One region of the Bacillus sp. SCT118 genome, then DNA from elsewhere that is predicted to be linked to it. Evidence: predicted binding sites of a transcription regulator. Region 1 holds the regulator's gene; each other region holds the start of a gene.
The links. The regulator LexA, encoded in region 1, represses DNA repair genes until DNA is damaged. The targets are predictions, from matches to a motif close to CGAACATATGTTCG.

Region 2: the regulator LexA is predicted to act here: its motif matches at 1,888-1,901, upstream of ACQVGT_RS13980 (ImmA/IrrE family metallo-endopeptidase).
Region 3: the regulator LexA is predicted to act here: its motif matches at 2,447-2,460, upstream of ACQVGT_RS09030 (DNA polymerase IV).
Region 4: the regulator LexA is predicted to act here: its motif matches at 2,266-2,279, upstream of ruvA (Holliday junction branch migration protein RuvA).

The regions. Positions count from the first base shown of each region.
Region 1 is NZ_CP191225.1:2,142,029-2,146,241, reverse strand. Features, by position in the region: gene pghL (gamma-polyglutamate hydrolase PghL) at 1-337, shown strand, start outside; gene ACQVGT_RS11140 (YndM family protein) at 364-813, opposite strand; gene fosB (metallothiol transferase FosB) at 1,019-1,453, shown strand; partial or broken gene ACQVGT_RS11130 (hypothetical protein) at 1,362-1,619, shown strand; gene lexA (transcriptional repressor LexA) at 1,991-2,608, opposite strand; gene yneA (cell division suppressor protein YneA) at 2,758-3,075, shown strand; gene ACQVGT_RS11115 (YneB family resolvase-like protein) at 3,094-3,747, shown strand; gene ACQVGT_RS11110 (DUF896 domain-containing protein) at 3,811-4,044, shown strand; gene tkt (transketolase) at 4,213-4,213, shown strand, end outside.
Region 2 is NZ_CP191225.1:2,742,432-2,746,644, reverse strand. Features, by position in the region: gene ACQVGT_RS13990 (poly-gamma-glutamate hydrolase family protein) at 1-319, shown strand, start outside; gene ACQVGT_RS13985 (manganese catalase) at 396-1,232, shown strand; gene ACQVGT_RS13980 (ImmA/IrrE family metallo-endopeptidase) at 1,276-1,872, opposite strand; gene xre (HTH-type transcriptional regulator Xre) at 2,034-2,375, opposite strand; gene ACQVGT_RS13970 (YjzJ family protein) at 2,554-2,733, shown strand; gene ACQVGT_RS13965 (hypothetical protein) at 2,720-3,550, shown strand; gene ACQVGT_RS13960 (ATP-binding protein) at 3,456-4,213, shown strand, end outside.
Region 3 is NZ_CP191225.1:1,745,506-1,749,718, reverse strand. Features, by position in the region: gene ACQVGT_RS09045 (antibiotic biosynthesis monooxygenase family protein) at 1-166, opposite strand, end outside; gene ACQVGT_RS09040 (GNAT family N-acetyltransferase) at 176-646, opposite strand; gene ACQVGT_RS09035 (YolD-like family protein) at 831-1,169, opposite strand; gene ACQVGT_RS09030 (DNA polymerase IV) at 1,166-2,404, opposite strand; gene ACQVGT_RS09025 (YqzH family protein) at 2,570-2,776, shown strand; gene ACQVGT_RS09020 (MDR family MFS transporter) at 3,308-4,213, shown strand, end outside.
Region 4 is NZ_CP191225.1:1,415,431-1,419,643, forward strand. Features, by position in the region: gene iolG (inositol 2-dehydrogenase) at 1-267, shown strand, start outside; gene ACQVGT_RS07140 (MFS transporter) at 338-1,645, shown strand; gene bofC (sporulation cell-cell signaling protein BofC) at 1,693-2,205, shown strand; gene ruvA (Holliday junction branch migration protein RuvA) at 2,344-2,949, shown strand; gene ruvB (Holliday junction branch migration DNA helicase RuvB) at 2,960-3,964, shown strand; gene ACQVGT_RS07160 (DUF2905 domain-containing protein) at 3,957-4,157, shown strand; gene queA (tRNA preQ1(34) S-adenosylmethionine ribosyltransferase-isomerase QueA) at 4,187-4,213, shown strand, end outside.

The DNA.
Region 1 (4,213 bases):
TGAATATGTCATTTCATTACACGGGTACGCAGAAGAAGATCAGCAGATCGAAGTCGGCGGTACAGATCGCGTAAGAGCGGCGGATTTAGTTGAGAAATTGCAGCATGCCGGTTTTCCTGCTGTATTGCTCAATACGGACCATCCACATGCGGGCGTTAGTCCGAATAACATTGCAAATAAATCAAAAACAGGTTTAAGTATCCAGATAGAAATGAGCACTGGCTTTCGAAAGTCTTTGTTCGGCATCTTTTCTTTAAAAAGCAGAGCTGTTACTCAAAATGAGAGGTTTTATGAGTTTACAGAAGTAATGTTCCGTTTTCTCAAAAATAGCTACTGAAAAATAGGAGGCGATAAGACAGCCTCCTATTCTTTATGCTTCTCATTCGTTTCGGGAAACAGCTCGTCCGCGGCTTCCGTTTGATACTGCAACGTGTTATCTCTCGCTGACAGTTCATTTCGGAAATTTTCATCAAGTACATTTTTCAGTAAATACCGATGAAAAAAGTATTCAAAAACAGTAAGACAGGCAGCAGAAAGGAGAGCTGCTCCAAATGGTGAGAAATCGTTTCTTGTTTGGGTTAAAACAAATACCCAAAGAATAACGAATGAAAGGCCAAAGTCAGCCAATGAAGCTGTAATATTGTTTGTTCTGGGTAAGACGAGCATGTCACCAGAAAGATAAGAAACAAAACCTAAGAAAAGTGCAATAAACATCACACTTAAAAAGGATGCGTGATAGACTCTGTCCAAAATCACATATAAAAGGGCGAGAGTGAAAGCAATCTTTGAAGCAAGCGCAATGATATGTTTCATTTGACCACCTAAATTGTTATTTTTTGAAGGAAATTCTTGGGCGTAAACAAGTGATAAATAATGCAATTCAAAACCATTCATAATGTCATGTTACTATTTTAAACAGTCCGTTTTTGTTTACACTGGTATTTTTTTCAGCTGTATGAAACTTTCTTATGAAAAAGTCGTATATGTGGATGATCAGCTTTCAAGGGGGGAATGATTTGTGGAGATAAAAGGAATCAATCACTTGCTATTTTCAGTTTCGCATTTGGATACATCGATTGATTTTTATCAAAAAGTGTTTGGTGCAAAGCTATTGGTAAAGGGAAGAACAACTGCATATTTTGATATGAACGGCATCTGGCTAGCTCTTAATGAAGAACCAGACATCCCGAGAAATGACATTAAGCTTTCTTATACCCATATTGCTTTTACAATTGAAGATCATGAATTTGAGGAGGTGTCAGCTAAATTAAAAAGACAACATGTCAATATTTTGCCTGGCAGAGAACGAGATGAACGCGATCGAAAATCAATTTATTTTACCGACCCTGACGGCCACAAATTTGAATTTCATACCGGAACCCTTCAAGACAGGCTTCGATATTACAAACAAGAAAAAACGCATATGCACTTTTATGATGAAACGGCCTTTTGATATCACAACCATATTTCATATAAGGTTAAATTGAAAGAAGGGTGTTGGGGGAGACTTTATGTTTGGGGAAGGTTTCTACCCGACTTGTTCAACGATGCCATATCTTTTGAACTGCACAAGTGATTGGGTGAAGGTGAAATTGAAATACACATTACATTTTATATGAAGAAAGCGAGCTGTTTTAACAGAAATATGAACTAATTAAACTGTGTACTAAATTTTCATTATATTTCAATTGCCTCGCCCCTTAATAAATATGAAACCGCATCCTTCCACGACCTAAAAAATGAAACGTTTTTAAGAAGATAGCGTCTAATATTCTAAACGTTCATATTTTGATAAAAGTTTCCTGAAGGAAAGAAAATTTCTTGACTTCAACAATCTTTTGGTGGATAATTATGGTGTAAACATGATGTTCTTTTTCCTCCTATTCAGGCTCGCACCCAAAAGTCAGGGCGAGCCTGCTTTTTTTGAACAACAAACCCCCTCTCCGTAAAGGAAGAGGGGGTTATTTCATGCATCTGATAGATCAATAGATTAATGGACGGTTCTGAACACGCCAATCACTTTCCCTAGAATGCTGACATTCTGCAAAATGATAGGTTCCATCGTTGGGTTCTCAGGCTGCAAGCGAATGTGGGTATCCTCTTTATAGAATCGTTTTACAGTTGCTTCATCATCTTCTGTCATCGCAACTACAATTTCCCCATTGTTCGCTGTGTTTTGCTGTTTAACGATGACATAGTCCTTATCGAGAATACCGGCATCTATCATACTGTCTCCCATAATCTCCAGCATAAATACATGCTCGTCTGGAGGAACCATGCGGTCAGGGAGCGGAAAATATTCTTCAATATTTTCTACTGCTGTAATAGGAGATCCCGCCGTGACTTTCCCGATGACCGGTACATTAACGACCTGGCTTTGCGGAATGTCTACTTCTTCATCAAGAATTTCTATTGCTCTTGGTTTTGTCGGATCCCGTCTGATCAGTCCTTTTGTTTCCAAGCGGGCCAAATGGCCGTGGACAGTAGAGCTGGACGCAAGCCCGACAGCCTCTCCGATCTCTCTAACGGAAGGCGGATATCCTTTTGATTTAACCTCTGCTTTAATAAAACGGAGGATATCAAGTTGCCTTTTTGATAGCTTCGTCATTTTTCGCACCTCAAAACGTCGATTTTAAGAAGATTATAGCATGATTTTCCTTACAGTACAAACATAGGTTCGAAAAAACAATTGACAGAAACGTTTGTTCGTATATACTGAAATTATAAAAATGCGAACAAACATTCCTGTTGGGGGTTATGATCATGAGTAAAGAATCTATTATTTTTGTCGGTCTGTTCACAGTGATTTTGAGCGCGGTTATCCTTATGCTGTCATATACAAGCAGCGGCCAGGAGCTTAATCAGTATGTTAAAATAGAAGTCCAGCAAGGCGACACACTTTGGTCAATTGCTGATCAGGTAGCAGATACAAAAAAGATAAACAAAAATGATTTTATTGAATGGGTAGCTGATAAAAATCAACTACAGACATCTGATATCCAGCCGGGTGATGAGTTAGTGATCCCATTGAAAAAGAAGCATCAGGATGCATATGAATTGGCAACTGTAAGATAGAGAGGAAAGAGAGATAAAATGAAAGCACTCATTTATGCCCGTGTAAGCACAAATAAAGAACAGCAGGAAACGTCATTAAAGCGGCAGGAGGAGGAGCTTACGGCCATTGCAGCGGAGAACGGCATGGAAGTGGTCAAAGTGATTTCAGAAAAAGCCAGCGGATATGAAATGGATCGGGATGGTGTATTTGAGCTGCTTGATGAGATTAAGAACGCTGGAATTGATGTCATTTTGGTTCAAGACGAGACAAGGCTCGGGCGGGGAAACGCAAAAATCGCACTGCTTCATTGTATTTACAGAGAAGGTGTGAAAGTCTATACAACGGCTCACAGAGGTGAACTGGAGTTATCGGAGGCTGACTCAATGGTCTTGGAAATCGTCAGCATTGTGGAAGAGTATCAGCGAAAGATTCACAACATGAAAATCAGACGGGGAATGAAGCGTGCAGTAAAAAACGGTTTTAAACCGCAAAAAAACTTAAAAAACCAACATGAGAACAGTGGAAAAGAAAAAATAGAGGTGCCAATCTCTGAGATCGTCCGCCTAAGAGCGAATAAACTGACGTTTGCTGAAATCGCGGCTACCCTAAGAGGGTTTGGCTATGATGTCTCTAAAGCAACCGTTCACCGGCGTTTTCAGGAATACATAGAGAATGAAGAGACAGCAGAGTGAATCAGTTGTAAAACTTTTTTTGATCTAGTACTATATAGACAAAATGCAATAAAGGAGTTTAACATGATTTCAAACGCGAAAATTGCCAGAATTAATGAGCTTGCTGCCAAAGCTAAAGCTGGCGTTATTACAGAAGAAGAAAAAGCCGAACAGCAAAAGCTCCGTCAAGAGTACTTGAAAGGTTTTCGTTCTTCTATGAAGAACACGTTAAAAAGTGTGAAAATCATTGACCCAGAAGGCAATGATGTAACACCGGAAAAGCTAAAAAGAGAACAAAGAAATAACAAACTTCACTAATATAAGAGGAATACGGCAATATCGTATTCCTCTTTTGCATATACTATAATCAAAACTCTTATGTGACAAAATTCAACAAGTTTCTCTCAAATTTAAGCTGAAACAGTTGAGAAAAAGTCGTCAGACATTTATGATGTAAGGGTACAACACATAAGGAAGGGGATTTTTA
Region 2 (4,213 bases), 600 kb from region 1:
GTTTCACGGGTATTATGATCCGAAAATCCCGCATACATTGGTCGGCGGGGCGGATCGTAAAAAAGCCAAGCTCATTTGTGAGCGTCTGAATGAAGCGGGTTTTAGCGCCGAGCTCACTAATGAGAAAGACCGCCTGGCAGGTGTACACCCAAACAATATTGTCAATCGGACGAAAAGAGAAATGGGACTGCAATTGGAGGTAAGCACGGCGCAGCGAAACGCGCTATTCCGCAATTTTGGGTGCCGTGATAAAAGCTACATACAAAACGATTTGTTTGATCGATATGTGGAAGCCGTCAAGCTTGGCTTTTATAAATAAAACTAGACGGGACCTGCACGGTGGGCCTATTCCTTCATACGCTGGGGTTGTGCGAAAGTGTGGGGAGGAATGATTCATGTTTTATCATATAAAAGAGCTTCAATATCAAGCAAAGCCAGCTCATCCCGATCCGGTTTATGCGAAAAAACTTCAAGAGGTGCTCGGCGGCCAATTCGGTGAAATTAGCGTCATGATGCAGTATTTGTTTCAAGGGTTTAACTGCAGGGCGGATGCTAAGTATAAAGATTTGTTATATGATGTGGGGACCGAAGAGATTGGGCACGTAGAAATGCTGGCAACGATGATTTCCAGGCTTCTGGACAATGCACCCGCGGATGTACAGGAGGATGCTTATAAAAGCAATCCCGCTATCGCAGCAGTCATGTCAGGGATGAATCCTCAGCACGCGATTGTGTCCGGATTGGGGGCGATGGCATCAGATAGTGAGGGCTATCCGTGGAATGCAAAATACATTATCTCAAGCGGAAACCTGCTGGCCGATTTTCGCGCTAACTTAAATGCGGAGGCCCAAGGACGCCTTCAGGTGACACGGCTTTATGCCATGACCGATGATCCAGGGGTAAGAGATATGCTGTCATTTTTGATTGCAAGGGATACCTATCATCAAAATATGTGGTACGCGGCCATTAAAGAGCTGGAGGAAAGAGAACGGGATATTGTCGTCCCGACGACGTTTCCGCGTGAGCTCGAAAAGCAGGAAGTCTCCTATGACCTGTTTAACTTTTCCAGGGGGGATGAAAGCTCACAAGGAAGATGGGCACATGGGGAAGCCTTTGACGGCCGGGGTGAATTCAGGTATATCCCGGCTCCGATTGCGTTCGCATCTGCGCCTCATCTTAAACCGGCGCCCATGTGGCTGCATAATACAGTTCCCCCAATGTCGAAATGTTAGGTTCTCTTCTGGGCTGAGGAATATATCCTTAGCCCGTATTTGATCAGATGTTTTTGCCAATATGATATAACGCTTTTTCCTCAGCAACATGCAAGTGCTGCTGATCGCCTTCCTCGTACGCATGTGGCCGCTTGTGGGATAATAAATAAGCGAGCCGCTTCTGAAATTGAATACCTGCTTTACGCCGTTCAAACATGTCAAGCCTTTTATCAGCAAATTCCTTTGTTACCCGGAATACCGCCGAAATTGTGGCGAGTGCCTGGCTTCTCCATTGCGGCAGTTCCATCTGCAACAGCATAAAGGTTGGCACACAGAAGTGGTACATAAATTGATTTGCCTGAAATTCCTGAAGCTCTCTGAAGAGCTTGTTCATCTGAAAATGATTGCCTGCATGCTTTAACACGTGGCACAGCTCATGGCCAAAATCCTCCCATTGCTCTTCCCGTGACTTTTTTTGGTTCAATACGATACTGTACATGCCGTCGTATTTCACCATCATGCTCCCCATATCCTCAAAATGCACCCAAATATCCAGATCCTTTGCGATTTTCAGCATGTCAATGTGATGAGGGGATGTGATGCCCAGCCGGCCGTATAAATTTTTAACGTATTCCTCCAGATGTGATAAGTAATCGCCCAATTGAATACTCCCTTTCGAACATTTGTTCTGTTTTAGCGAGAAAGAAAAGCCCGTATAGGACTGGAAAGTAGTGTAGAAATCTTTCCCTTTTCTTTAAAAAATAAACACTTTTTTCTTTATATCGGTCTACTTTTTATATGTTTTAGAGAACAGAGAACGATTTATTTATTTTTCGGTTTGCGGTTTTTCTCTTTTTCTTTTAAATAGTTGATAAATTCGATGGCCTGCTGTTTGCTTTCTGGGGAAAAATCCTGCATATCGCGGTATGCAAGCTGCAGGTCCGGATCTGAGAACATATCGTCATCGGATTTTTTGTCTTTTCCCGTTAATAAGTAATCAGTCGTTACTTGAAAGTAATCAGCCAGCTTTTGGAGTGTGTCGTAATCAGGTTCGCTTCGCCCGTTTTCATAGTGGGAATATCGTGCCCGTGACACACCGATGTGTGATGCGATTTCTTCCTGTGTCCTTTTCCCTCTGAGACTCTTCAATCTGCCGCCTATCATACTATGACCTCTCTTTTTTAAACTCCCTAAGTTACTTATGATTATAGATACAATATGTATCAAAATAAAGTTATGATAAAAAAAGTATCAAAAATAACTTGATGATACAGTTTGTATCGTTTATACTTGGTAACATCCGATACAAAATGTATCAAAAAAAGATCAGGAGAGTGATCACATGTATCCGATCCAAATCGTTTTTAGTGAAAATCCCATAGATCAGCGCCATCTCGTACAATCCGGCGGCACCATTTCGTTCACCGCTTGCGGACTTCCGGTGTTTCACTTTGAAACGCAGGAACAGTTTCAAGCATACATGATGTTAAAAGGAGAAGCGGCGTACAATGAAAAACGATAAAAGCTATCCTTTTCCGACGTATTCAGGGTTACTGAATTCAGAACATTATGACAAAATTGGCCCGGCGCTATGGCTGTTTCTCTGGTTTATCAGCTCAACAACAAAAGAAACCGAAAAAGACGGCGTAAGCTGGGGCATCGTCCTTGGCCATAAGCCGTTAAAAGCGAGAGAAATGGCGGCAGTCTTCGGCGTAAGTGAAAAAACCGTCAGAAGATGGCTGGAGCTTCTCGAAAACCATGATTACATAAAGGCCGTCCGTGCGCCATACGGACTGATGATTTCGGTAAAGCATTCCAAAAAATTCAGCTTCAGATCGGACAATACTGTACACGGGAGTCTAAAAGAACGGCCATTTTCGCCGCAGACACCGGACACAAACGACCGTACAGATATAGATAAAACAAACAAATATACTGCTGCTGATGATGCAGTGGATCACATTGCGAAGCGGTTTACACAATTACGGTCGGCTCAAGAAGGACGCACCGTGTATCCTTCCTCAAGAGATTATCAAGCCATCGCCCGCATTGTTGCCATCGGCGTTCCTGTCACGCAAACAATCAAATGGCTTGAAGAATGCTTTCAGGCTTTTGAAAACCGGCGGACCGCCGCTTCTGAAACAATCAAGGCTTTTCGCTACTGCTCGAAATTCATTGAAGATCGATTTTTCGCGCAGCAAGCCAAAAAGAATGCCGCAATTCAGAATGAGAGGATGAAAAAACATGACAAAACGAACAATCGAACAGATTTTGGACGAGCTGAGAAGAGGGAGACGTCCATTACTGGTGGACAAACCGGCCGAATCAGACGTAAGTAGGTATGATTGCCTACGCTGCAAGGATCAGGGAGGTTATCTCGTCAGGCAGAATGGCCTGGAAGTTTGGACGATGTGCAGCTGCATGGCAGAACGGAAAGTGAAGCGGCTGCTGGGTGCAAGTGAGATTACCCACGCTTTCAGACAGCTGGGCTTCAAGGAATTCCGCACGGAGGGAAAGCCGCAGGCCATAAAAGACGCATTTGAGTGTACAAAAGAGTATGTTGCCGATTATGAACAAATCAAGGATTGCCGAAAAAACAGCATTGCTCTTTTAGGACAGCCTGGATCAGGGAAAACACACCTTTTGACTGCCGCTGCCAACGAATTAATGAGAACATGCTATGTGCCTGTCATTTATTTTCCGTTCGTGGAAGGCTTTACTGATCTGAAAAATGATTTTGCCCTATTAGAAGCGAAGCTGAACCGGATGAAGCAGGCGGATGTGCTGTTCATTGATGATCTGTTTAAACCGGTTAACGGCAAACCCCGCGCTACAGATTGGCAATTAGAGCAAATGTATTCGGTACTCAATTATCGCTACTTAAATCATAAACCGATTTTGCTTTCGAGCGAGCTGACAATTGAAGCACTTGTACGGGTCGATGAAGCGCTCGGCACGAGAATCTATGAGATGTGCAGTGACTATTTAGTGATTATCAAAGG
Region 3 (4,213 bases), 400 kb from region 1:
CCGCTTCACGTACGCTTTCCACGCCTAAAAATCCAGGCTGATCCGCCGCAAGCGATACCATCCGCTCCGCTGTTTCTCCATATCCTGTGTCATTTTCGCTTTTGACAGAAGAAAAAATGACTGCATAGTAAGGAGGCTCAGGTGTTTTTGATAAAAAATTCATCATATTTCCCCCTCATATGTTTTTGACAAACAGTACCCTGTCTTGGCCTGGGCCATCATAGTTTGCAAACACTGAGATGCCATTTACCGTCTTGGTGCCCTTTTCAATATCAAACCCCAATTTTGTGTGATATGCGATTGATACCTTATTCACAGGTGAAGTGACGCACTTTACCCGGGTGCAGCCTCTTTGTTTTACTGTTTCGATAAATACATCATACAATTGTTTCCCAATTTGCATTTTTCTGAAATCTGGATGCACACCGGAAAAATGAATGTACGCCGTTTCAGAATCCGATTGCGATTGAAATCCGATTAAAAATCCCGTCATGCTGTTATGTTCGGATGTAATAAAGCTTGTGTCCTGAAAATGCTCAAAAAATAGTCTCGGCAATTTTTCTTTCAGCTGTCTGCCGCCCCACCATTCATTCAGTACAGACGTTACCATTTCATAATCTGAAGACGTGATTGTTCGAATATCCATTACGATTTGATCTCCCTCCGTCTGGCAAAACGAATGTCAGCTCTTTTTCTCACAATATAAAAATTATATTTTGCCTGGCTGGAATTGTAAATGCCTTCTTTCCTTTATCATACGTTTCCAGACTGCCGAGGGAACAATGTTTCATCATTTTAGCCTATTTCTCCCCCAAGCAGGAGGAGAGACTTTACAGCACAATATCAAGCACTTGATCAAGTCTCAGCTTATAAAGCTGATCCTCGTCTCCTTTTATCCATACTGCTTTTTCAAACTCTTCATACCGGCAGATCTTCCCGGTGCAGCGGACAATCTCACCGTCCTGAAAGCAGCTGACAGTGATATCCTGAGCGAACTCCATCGCGGCGCAAAGCGTTTGATTCATCTCTTCCAGCTTATCGGGGTCAAGGATCGGCTTTTGCAGCTTCTGTTTAAGTCGCTTTCTCTCCAGCAGGCTTTGCTTATGTTCCGGCAGAAACATCCTGCTCCCTTCCCACAGCAGGTTGCCCCTTTTTAAATGATCGTTCATTTATAATGCCCCCCTATTTTAGCCGCACGTTCAAATGCCTGGCCTGCCGCTGTCAGTGACGCCGCCCTGATGATTGCTGTGTCGCCGAATCGATTTTTAATGCCGTCCATCACATAGCCTAGGCTCATTTTCTTTGCATAATCCTGAAATAAATTGAGCTGCCATATGTCATCAGATGAGAGCTGAGACAGATTGACACCGAGACGGCGGACAGGTTTCCCGTCCCAAAATGTAAGAAACAGCCGGCGTACAGCCTCATATACATCCTGCGTAGAATTAGTCGGCTCTGCCAGCTTCACTTGCCGGTTGAAGCCCGTCGGCCAATCAAAATCAGCACCCCGGCAGCTCACTGACACCGTCTGCCCCATGACCCCGGCGTTTCGGCTTCGCCTGCACACTTCTTCACTCAGCTCAAGCAATACGACCTTGATTTCTTTGTCAAAGTGTTCGTAGTCTCTCGGGAGAGTCATTCCATGGCCTATCGCCTTTTGCCCGTCCAGAGACGAAGTTGACACAGGGGAATAGTCGATTCCGTTTGCCGTCATCCACAGCACGTGGCCGTTAATGCCCCATTTCTTTTTTAAAAGATCGAGCGGAAAAGCCGCGAGCCCGCCGATCGTGCTGATGCCCATTCGATTTAAATGATGCTTCATGCGGCTCCCGACGCCAAACATGCTGCCCACCGGGAGCGGCCACATTTCGGTTTTCATATTTTCTTTCGTTAAGGTAAAAATACCGTTCGTATTCTTTTTTGCAAAATTGTCACACGCAATTTTGGCCAGCGCTTTGTTAGGGCCGATTCCGACCCGTGCATAAACGCCGATCTCCCGCATGATTCTGCCCTGAATGCTTTTCGCGATCTCCATCGGCGTCCCAAACAGCTTCTGGCTGCCTGTAATGTCCATGAACTGTTCATCGATAGAATAAGGCTCCACAAGGTCTGTATACTCCTCTAGAATGGCCGTAATTTGCAGTGATACATCAATATACCGTTGCATACGCGGCCGGAGCACAACAGCCTCAGGACACTTTTCCTGCGCCTCCCACAGCCGTGAAGCATTCACCACACCCTTTTGTTTCGCCAGCGGGCAGGCAGCCAATACGACTCCGCCCCTTTTTTCAGGGTCACCCGAAACAATGACGGGCCTATTTTTCAAATGTGGATTTTCCGCTTTCTCTACAGATGCATAAAACGATTGCATGTCAACGAGAAAAATCACTTTTTCTTTCATCATACACACCTCTAAAAAGAACTTATGTTCGTTTTTCATTATATGCGAAAGTATGTTCGTTTTATACTGGTAAATGATTCTTGTCTGACAGAAAATATGATCCAAGGGTTTGAGAGAAGAAAAACATTTAGTAGAATAAAAGCGAAGCATAAGGATAGGAGAGTCATGATGGAGAAATTTGTCGAAAAAATGATGGAACAGGCATTGCGGCAATACGGCAGAAACGTTGCTATAGATCCGTTAAGCCCGTATGAAAAACAAAGCCTGAAAGCGGCTCTACAAGAGAGACGGAATGAAGAACCAGATGAGGATTTGCATGCGCATATAGAAGATATCATTTATGACTATGTCACAAACCAAGGCCTGTTCTCTTAAACGCATGACTGTCAGTTCTTTCAGCCGCTGATGCGGCTTCCCTTTGAAAACACCGCCTGAAACAAATAAACAGTCTCAGGCTTACAGAAAAAGCAGGATTTTCTCACGCTCCATAGATTCATATGGCCCATAAAATTTCCCTCAATGTTCGCGCAAAACGGAATAAGCTGTCCATGATCACGCGTATACACTTTTTCGAAGAGATGTGCTCTCTTGTTCTGTCATGCGGTCCATCGGTTTTCAGCTTACATCTTGATCTCATAGCCGGTTTCACTGCCGATATGATCTACGTCCTGGCGGCTTAAACTAACACACTCTCACAGACCAATCGCTTTGCTTTTCATCGGACATCCCGTCATTTTCCTTCTTCAATTTCAAGATGTAAACCCCGTCAGCCACACGCATCCTCAACGCATAGTATATTGCCATCCATACAATCAGGCATACTACATGTCAAAAACGAAATATTTTGAATGATCTATTGGAGAAGGAAATTTTTTCATATATGATAGACAGGAGAGAATATAATTCATGAAGAAATGGAAAGATATCCACCCGATCAGCTGGACAATTATAATCGGAACCATTTTCGGCAGAATGGCAACATCGATGAGCATTCCTTTTTTAGCGATTTATTTGACAGCCGTCCAAGGCGCATCAGCTTCCTATGCAGGGCTGGTCATTGCCGCGAGCTCATCAGTCGGCATCCTCGCAAGCTTTTACGGCGGATATATCTCAGATAAATTCGGCAGAAAAAACATGATGCTTGTATCGATTTTCGGATGGATGCTGGTATTTGCAGGCTTTGCGGCGGCATCTCATCTCTGGGTGTTTTTTGTAGTTAACGCATTAAACGGTCTTTGCAAATCACTGTTTGAGCCCGCTTCAAAGGCCTTGCTGTCTGATATGACAGAAGAAAAAACGAGACTGCTAGTTTTTAATTTACGCTATGCAGCTATTAATATCGGCGTTGTCTTCGGACCTGTGCTTGGCCTATATTTCGGCTCATCGCAATCGACTACGCCCTTTTTGGTGCCTGCAGTCATTTACGGACTATACGGAATTGTGCTTGCCCTCCAATTTAAAAAACATCCATCCTTATCAGCACCAGCCCAGTCCCGAAATATGAGCGTGCGGGAAGCGTTTATGGTCACGCAAAAGGATTATCTTTTTACCATTGCTTTGGTCGGCATTACGCTATGCACCTTCGGCTACTCACAATTCAGTTCCACATTCCCTCAGTATATGGCACAGAACCCCTTGATCAGCAATGGAACGAAGCTGTATGGGCTGATGCTGACATTAAACGCAATCGTTGTGTTGGCGACGCAATTTCCCATTGTCCATTTTGCAAAACGGTTTTCGCCGCTTTGTTCTCTGATGCTCGGTAATGTGATGGTTAGTATCAGCATGGCCATTTTCACCGTATCGCACGGT
Region 4 (4,213 bases), 730 kb from region 1:
GCTGACAATAGCAGGCCGACAACGGTTGAGGTGTCAACAGCTGATTTTGTGATGAAGGATAAACCGCATTTCTTTTTCCTTGAACGCTATAAGGATGCATATGAGGAGGAGATTCTCCGTTTTGCAGAAGCGATCGGCACAAACCAGGAGACTCCCTGCACCGGCAATGACGGTTTACAGGCCGGAAGGATCGCCAGAGCAGCACAGCAATCGCTTGCTTTTGGCATGCCTGTCAGCATTGAGCACACTGAAAAAATCGCTTTTTAATCTAACAGGATTACAATTCAGCAAGCTTGGGTATATACTCCATTGATACTTTAAGTAGGCGGTGGAGAAAATGAATACAGTACATGCTAAAGGAAATGTTTTGAACAAAATCGGAATTCCTTCTCACATGGTTTGGGGTTATATTGGCGTTGTCATCTTTATGGTTGGAGACGGCCTCGAGCAAGGCTGGCTGTCTCCTTTTCTCGTTGATCATGGTCTCAGTATGCAGCAATCCGCATCGTTATTTACCATGTACGGCATTGCTGTCACCATCTCAGCTTGGCTTTCAGGAACGTTTGTCCAAACTTGGGGGCCGAGAAAAACGATGACTGTCGGATTGCTTGCATTTATCCTCGGTTCGGCCGCTTTTATCGGCTGGGCGATTCCTCATATGTATTATCCGGCTCTCTTGGGCAGCTATGCTCTTAGAGGCTTGGGATATCCGCTGTTTGCATACTCTTTTCTCGTATGGGTGTCATACAGCACCTCTCAAAATATTCTCGGCAAAGCCGTCGGCTGGTTTTGGTTTATGTTTACGTGCGGCCTTAACGTGCTCGGCCCGTTCTATTCCAGCTATGCAGTTCCGGCCTTTGGAGAAATCAATACGCTTTGGAGCGCTTTACTGTTTGTGGCGGCAGGCGGAATTCTTGCCTTATTTTTTAACAAAGATAAATTTACTCCGATACAAAAACAAGATCAGCCGAAATGGAAAGAACTGTCGAAGGCATTTACGATTATGTTTGAAAACCCAAAGGTAGGCATCGGCGGAGTGGTCAAGACGATTAATGCGATAGGACAATTTGGATTTGCCATCTTTCTTCCTACTTATTTAGCACGATACGGGTATTCGGTTTCGGAATGGCTGCAAATATGGGGGACGCTGTTTTTTGTGAATATTGTGTTTAATATCATTTTCGGTGCAGTCGGAGATAGACTTGGCTGGCGCAATACGGTCATGTGGTTTGGCGGTGTCGGATGCGGTATTTTTACGCTGGCGCTGTATTACACGCCTCAGCTGATCGGGCATCAGTATTGGGTGCTCATGATTATCGCCTGCTGCTACGGCGCGGCTTTAGCAGGGTACGTTCCATTAAGCGCGCTTTTGCCGACGCTTGCACCTGATAATAAAGGTGCTGCCATGTCAGTGTTGAATTTGGGATCTGGTTTATGTGCGTTTATCGCGCCGGGCATCGTGAGTCTTTTCATTGGGCCGCTCGGTGCAGGCGGCGTGATTTGGATCTTTGCGGCATTGTATTTTTTCAGTGCCTTTCTGACGCGATTCTTGACAATTTCTGAGCAAAGCACAGGTGTGTATACGGAGGAACGGTTTGTCAGGGAAAATGTGCAGACAAATTTTGATAAAACGGTTAAGCAGTAGCCTCTTTGGTCAAACTAATCATAAACGTGTGCAAAGAGGTGTAGAGGGTGAAACGATTCAGCACGGCGTATCTTTTGCTGGGCATTCTTTGCTCAGCGGCAGTATTTTTAATAGGAGCTCCTTCCCGCGCACTTGGCGCGGAAGTGGAGCACTATGAGCCGCTGCAGGTGCATGTGCAGCTTGAAAAGGTGTATTTGGACGGCGATGTCAGCATTGAGCATAAGCATGAAAAAGTGTTTTCTATGGATGATTTTTGGGCAGCTTATGCCGGATGGACGCTTGTGGAACAAAAAAAGGGATATGTGCTCTTCCGGAAGCAAATGGACGATATTTCTCCGCTCAGCAAGGTCAACGGGTATATCGGTGTATCGGATAATGGAGTGATTTCCACTTTTCATGGGCGGCCTGAGCCAGCTTCCGAACCAATTCAGTCTTTTTTTCAAATTGATTTAGAAAGGCTGGAAAGCCATATGCAAAAAAATCTGCTGAAAGGCATTCCATTTCGGACAAAAGCGGAGTTTGAGGATGTCATCGAACATATGAAGACATACAGCGGGTAGCGTCCGCTGATTGAAGACATGTATTCATGTCTTTTTTTTCGTGAAAGAATGAGAGAGAAGCGAACATATGTTAACTTTTCTATAAGACTTTGGCTGTTTTTATGGTACAATGAAGAACAGTCAAAGAGGTGAATTTGCGTGATTGAATTTGTTAAAGGGACGATTGATTATGTATCTCCCCAATATATTGTCATAGAGAACGGCGGCATCGGCTATCAGATTTTCACGCCGAATCCGTTTATATATAAGGAGAGAAGCCAAGAAACGATTTTTACATACCATCATATCAGAGAGGATGCTTTTTCGCTTTACGGTTTTTCAACAAGAGAGGAGAAGGCGCTCTTTACAAAGCTGTTAAACGTGACCGGAATTGGCCCGAAAGGAGCACTTGCCATCTTGGGCTCGGGTGATCCCGGAGCGGTCATCCAAGCAATTGAAAATGAGGATGAAGCTTTTTTGGTCAAGTTTCCTGGAGTAGGAAAGAAAACCGCACGCCAGATTATTCTAGATTTAAAAGGAAAGCTGGCAGATGTTGTGCCTGAAATGATTGAAAATCTGTTTAATCATGAAGAAAGGCTTGAAAAGCAAACAGCGGAAACGGCTCTTGAAGAAGCACTTGAAGCCCTCAGGGTTCTCGGATATGCTGAAAAAGAAATCAAAAAGGTGCTTCCTCACCTTAAAGAAGAAATTGGGCTGACAACAGACCAATATGTGAAAAAAGCATTACAAAAACTATTAAAGTAAGGTGATGTTCATGGATGAACGGCTCGTCTCAAGTGAAGCAGACAACCATGAATCAGTGATAGAGCAAAGCCTGAGGCCGCAAAATCTGGCACAGTATATCGGGCAGCATAAGGTAAAAGAAAATTTGCGCGTGTTTATAGATGCGGCGAAAATGAGACAGGAGACGCTGGATCATGTTCTTCTGTACGGGCCGCCCGGACTCGGAAAAACAACGCTTGCTTCCATTGTAGCCAATGAAATGGGAGTGGAATTGCGGACGACATCAGGGCCTGCGATTGAAAGGCCTGGTGATTTGGCTGCTATATTAACGGCGCTGGAACCGGGAGATGTATTATTTATTGATGAAATACATAGGCTGCACAGATCGATCGAAGAGGTGCTTTATCCTGCAATGGAAGACTTTTGCCTGGACATTGTGATTGGCAAAGGCCCATCTGCCCGCTCGGTTCGGCTCGACCTTCCGCCTTTTACGCTGGTGGGAGCCACGACGAGGGTGGGGCTTTTGACGGCTCCTTTAAGAGACAGATTCGGCGTGATGTCTCGCCTTGAGTACTATACACAAGAAGAACTGGCGGATATTGTCACAAGAACCGCTGATGTATTCGAGGTTGAGATTGATAAACCGTCGGCTCTTGAAATTGCAAGAAGATCGAGAGGGACGCCCCGCGTGGCGAACCGCCTGCTGAGAAGGGTGCGCGATTTCGCCCAAGTGCTGGGTGACAGCAGGATTACGGAAGACATTTCTCAGAATGCGCTGGAGCGGCTTCAGGTTGACCGCCTCGGTTTGGATCATATTGATCATAAGCTGCTGATGGGCATGATCGAAAAATTCAACGGCGGCCCAGTAGGCCTTGATACGATTTCAGCTACCATCGGCGAGGAATCGCATACGATTGAAGACGTATATGAACCATATCTGCTGCAAATTGGATTTATACAAAGAACGCCGCGTGGAAGGATCGTGACACCGGCCGTTTATCATCATTTCCAAATGGAGGCTCCCCGATATGACTGAATTTCCTAAGATCATTATGATTCTTGGTGCTGTTTTGCTTATTATCGGAGCAGTTTTGCATTTTGTCGGCAAGATGCCGGGAGATATTTTTGTAAAAAAAGGAAATGTCACGTTTTTCTTCCCGGTTGTCATTTGTATTATTATAAGTGTGGTATTATCAATTTTGCTTAATCTTTTTGGCAGAATGAAATAACAAAAGACTAGAATAAAGGTGAAATCATCATGAAAGTCGATTTATTTGATTTTGAA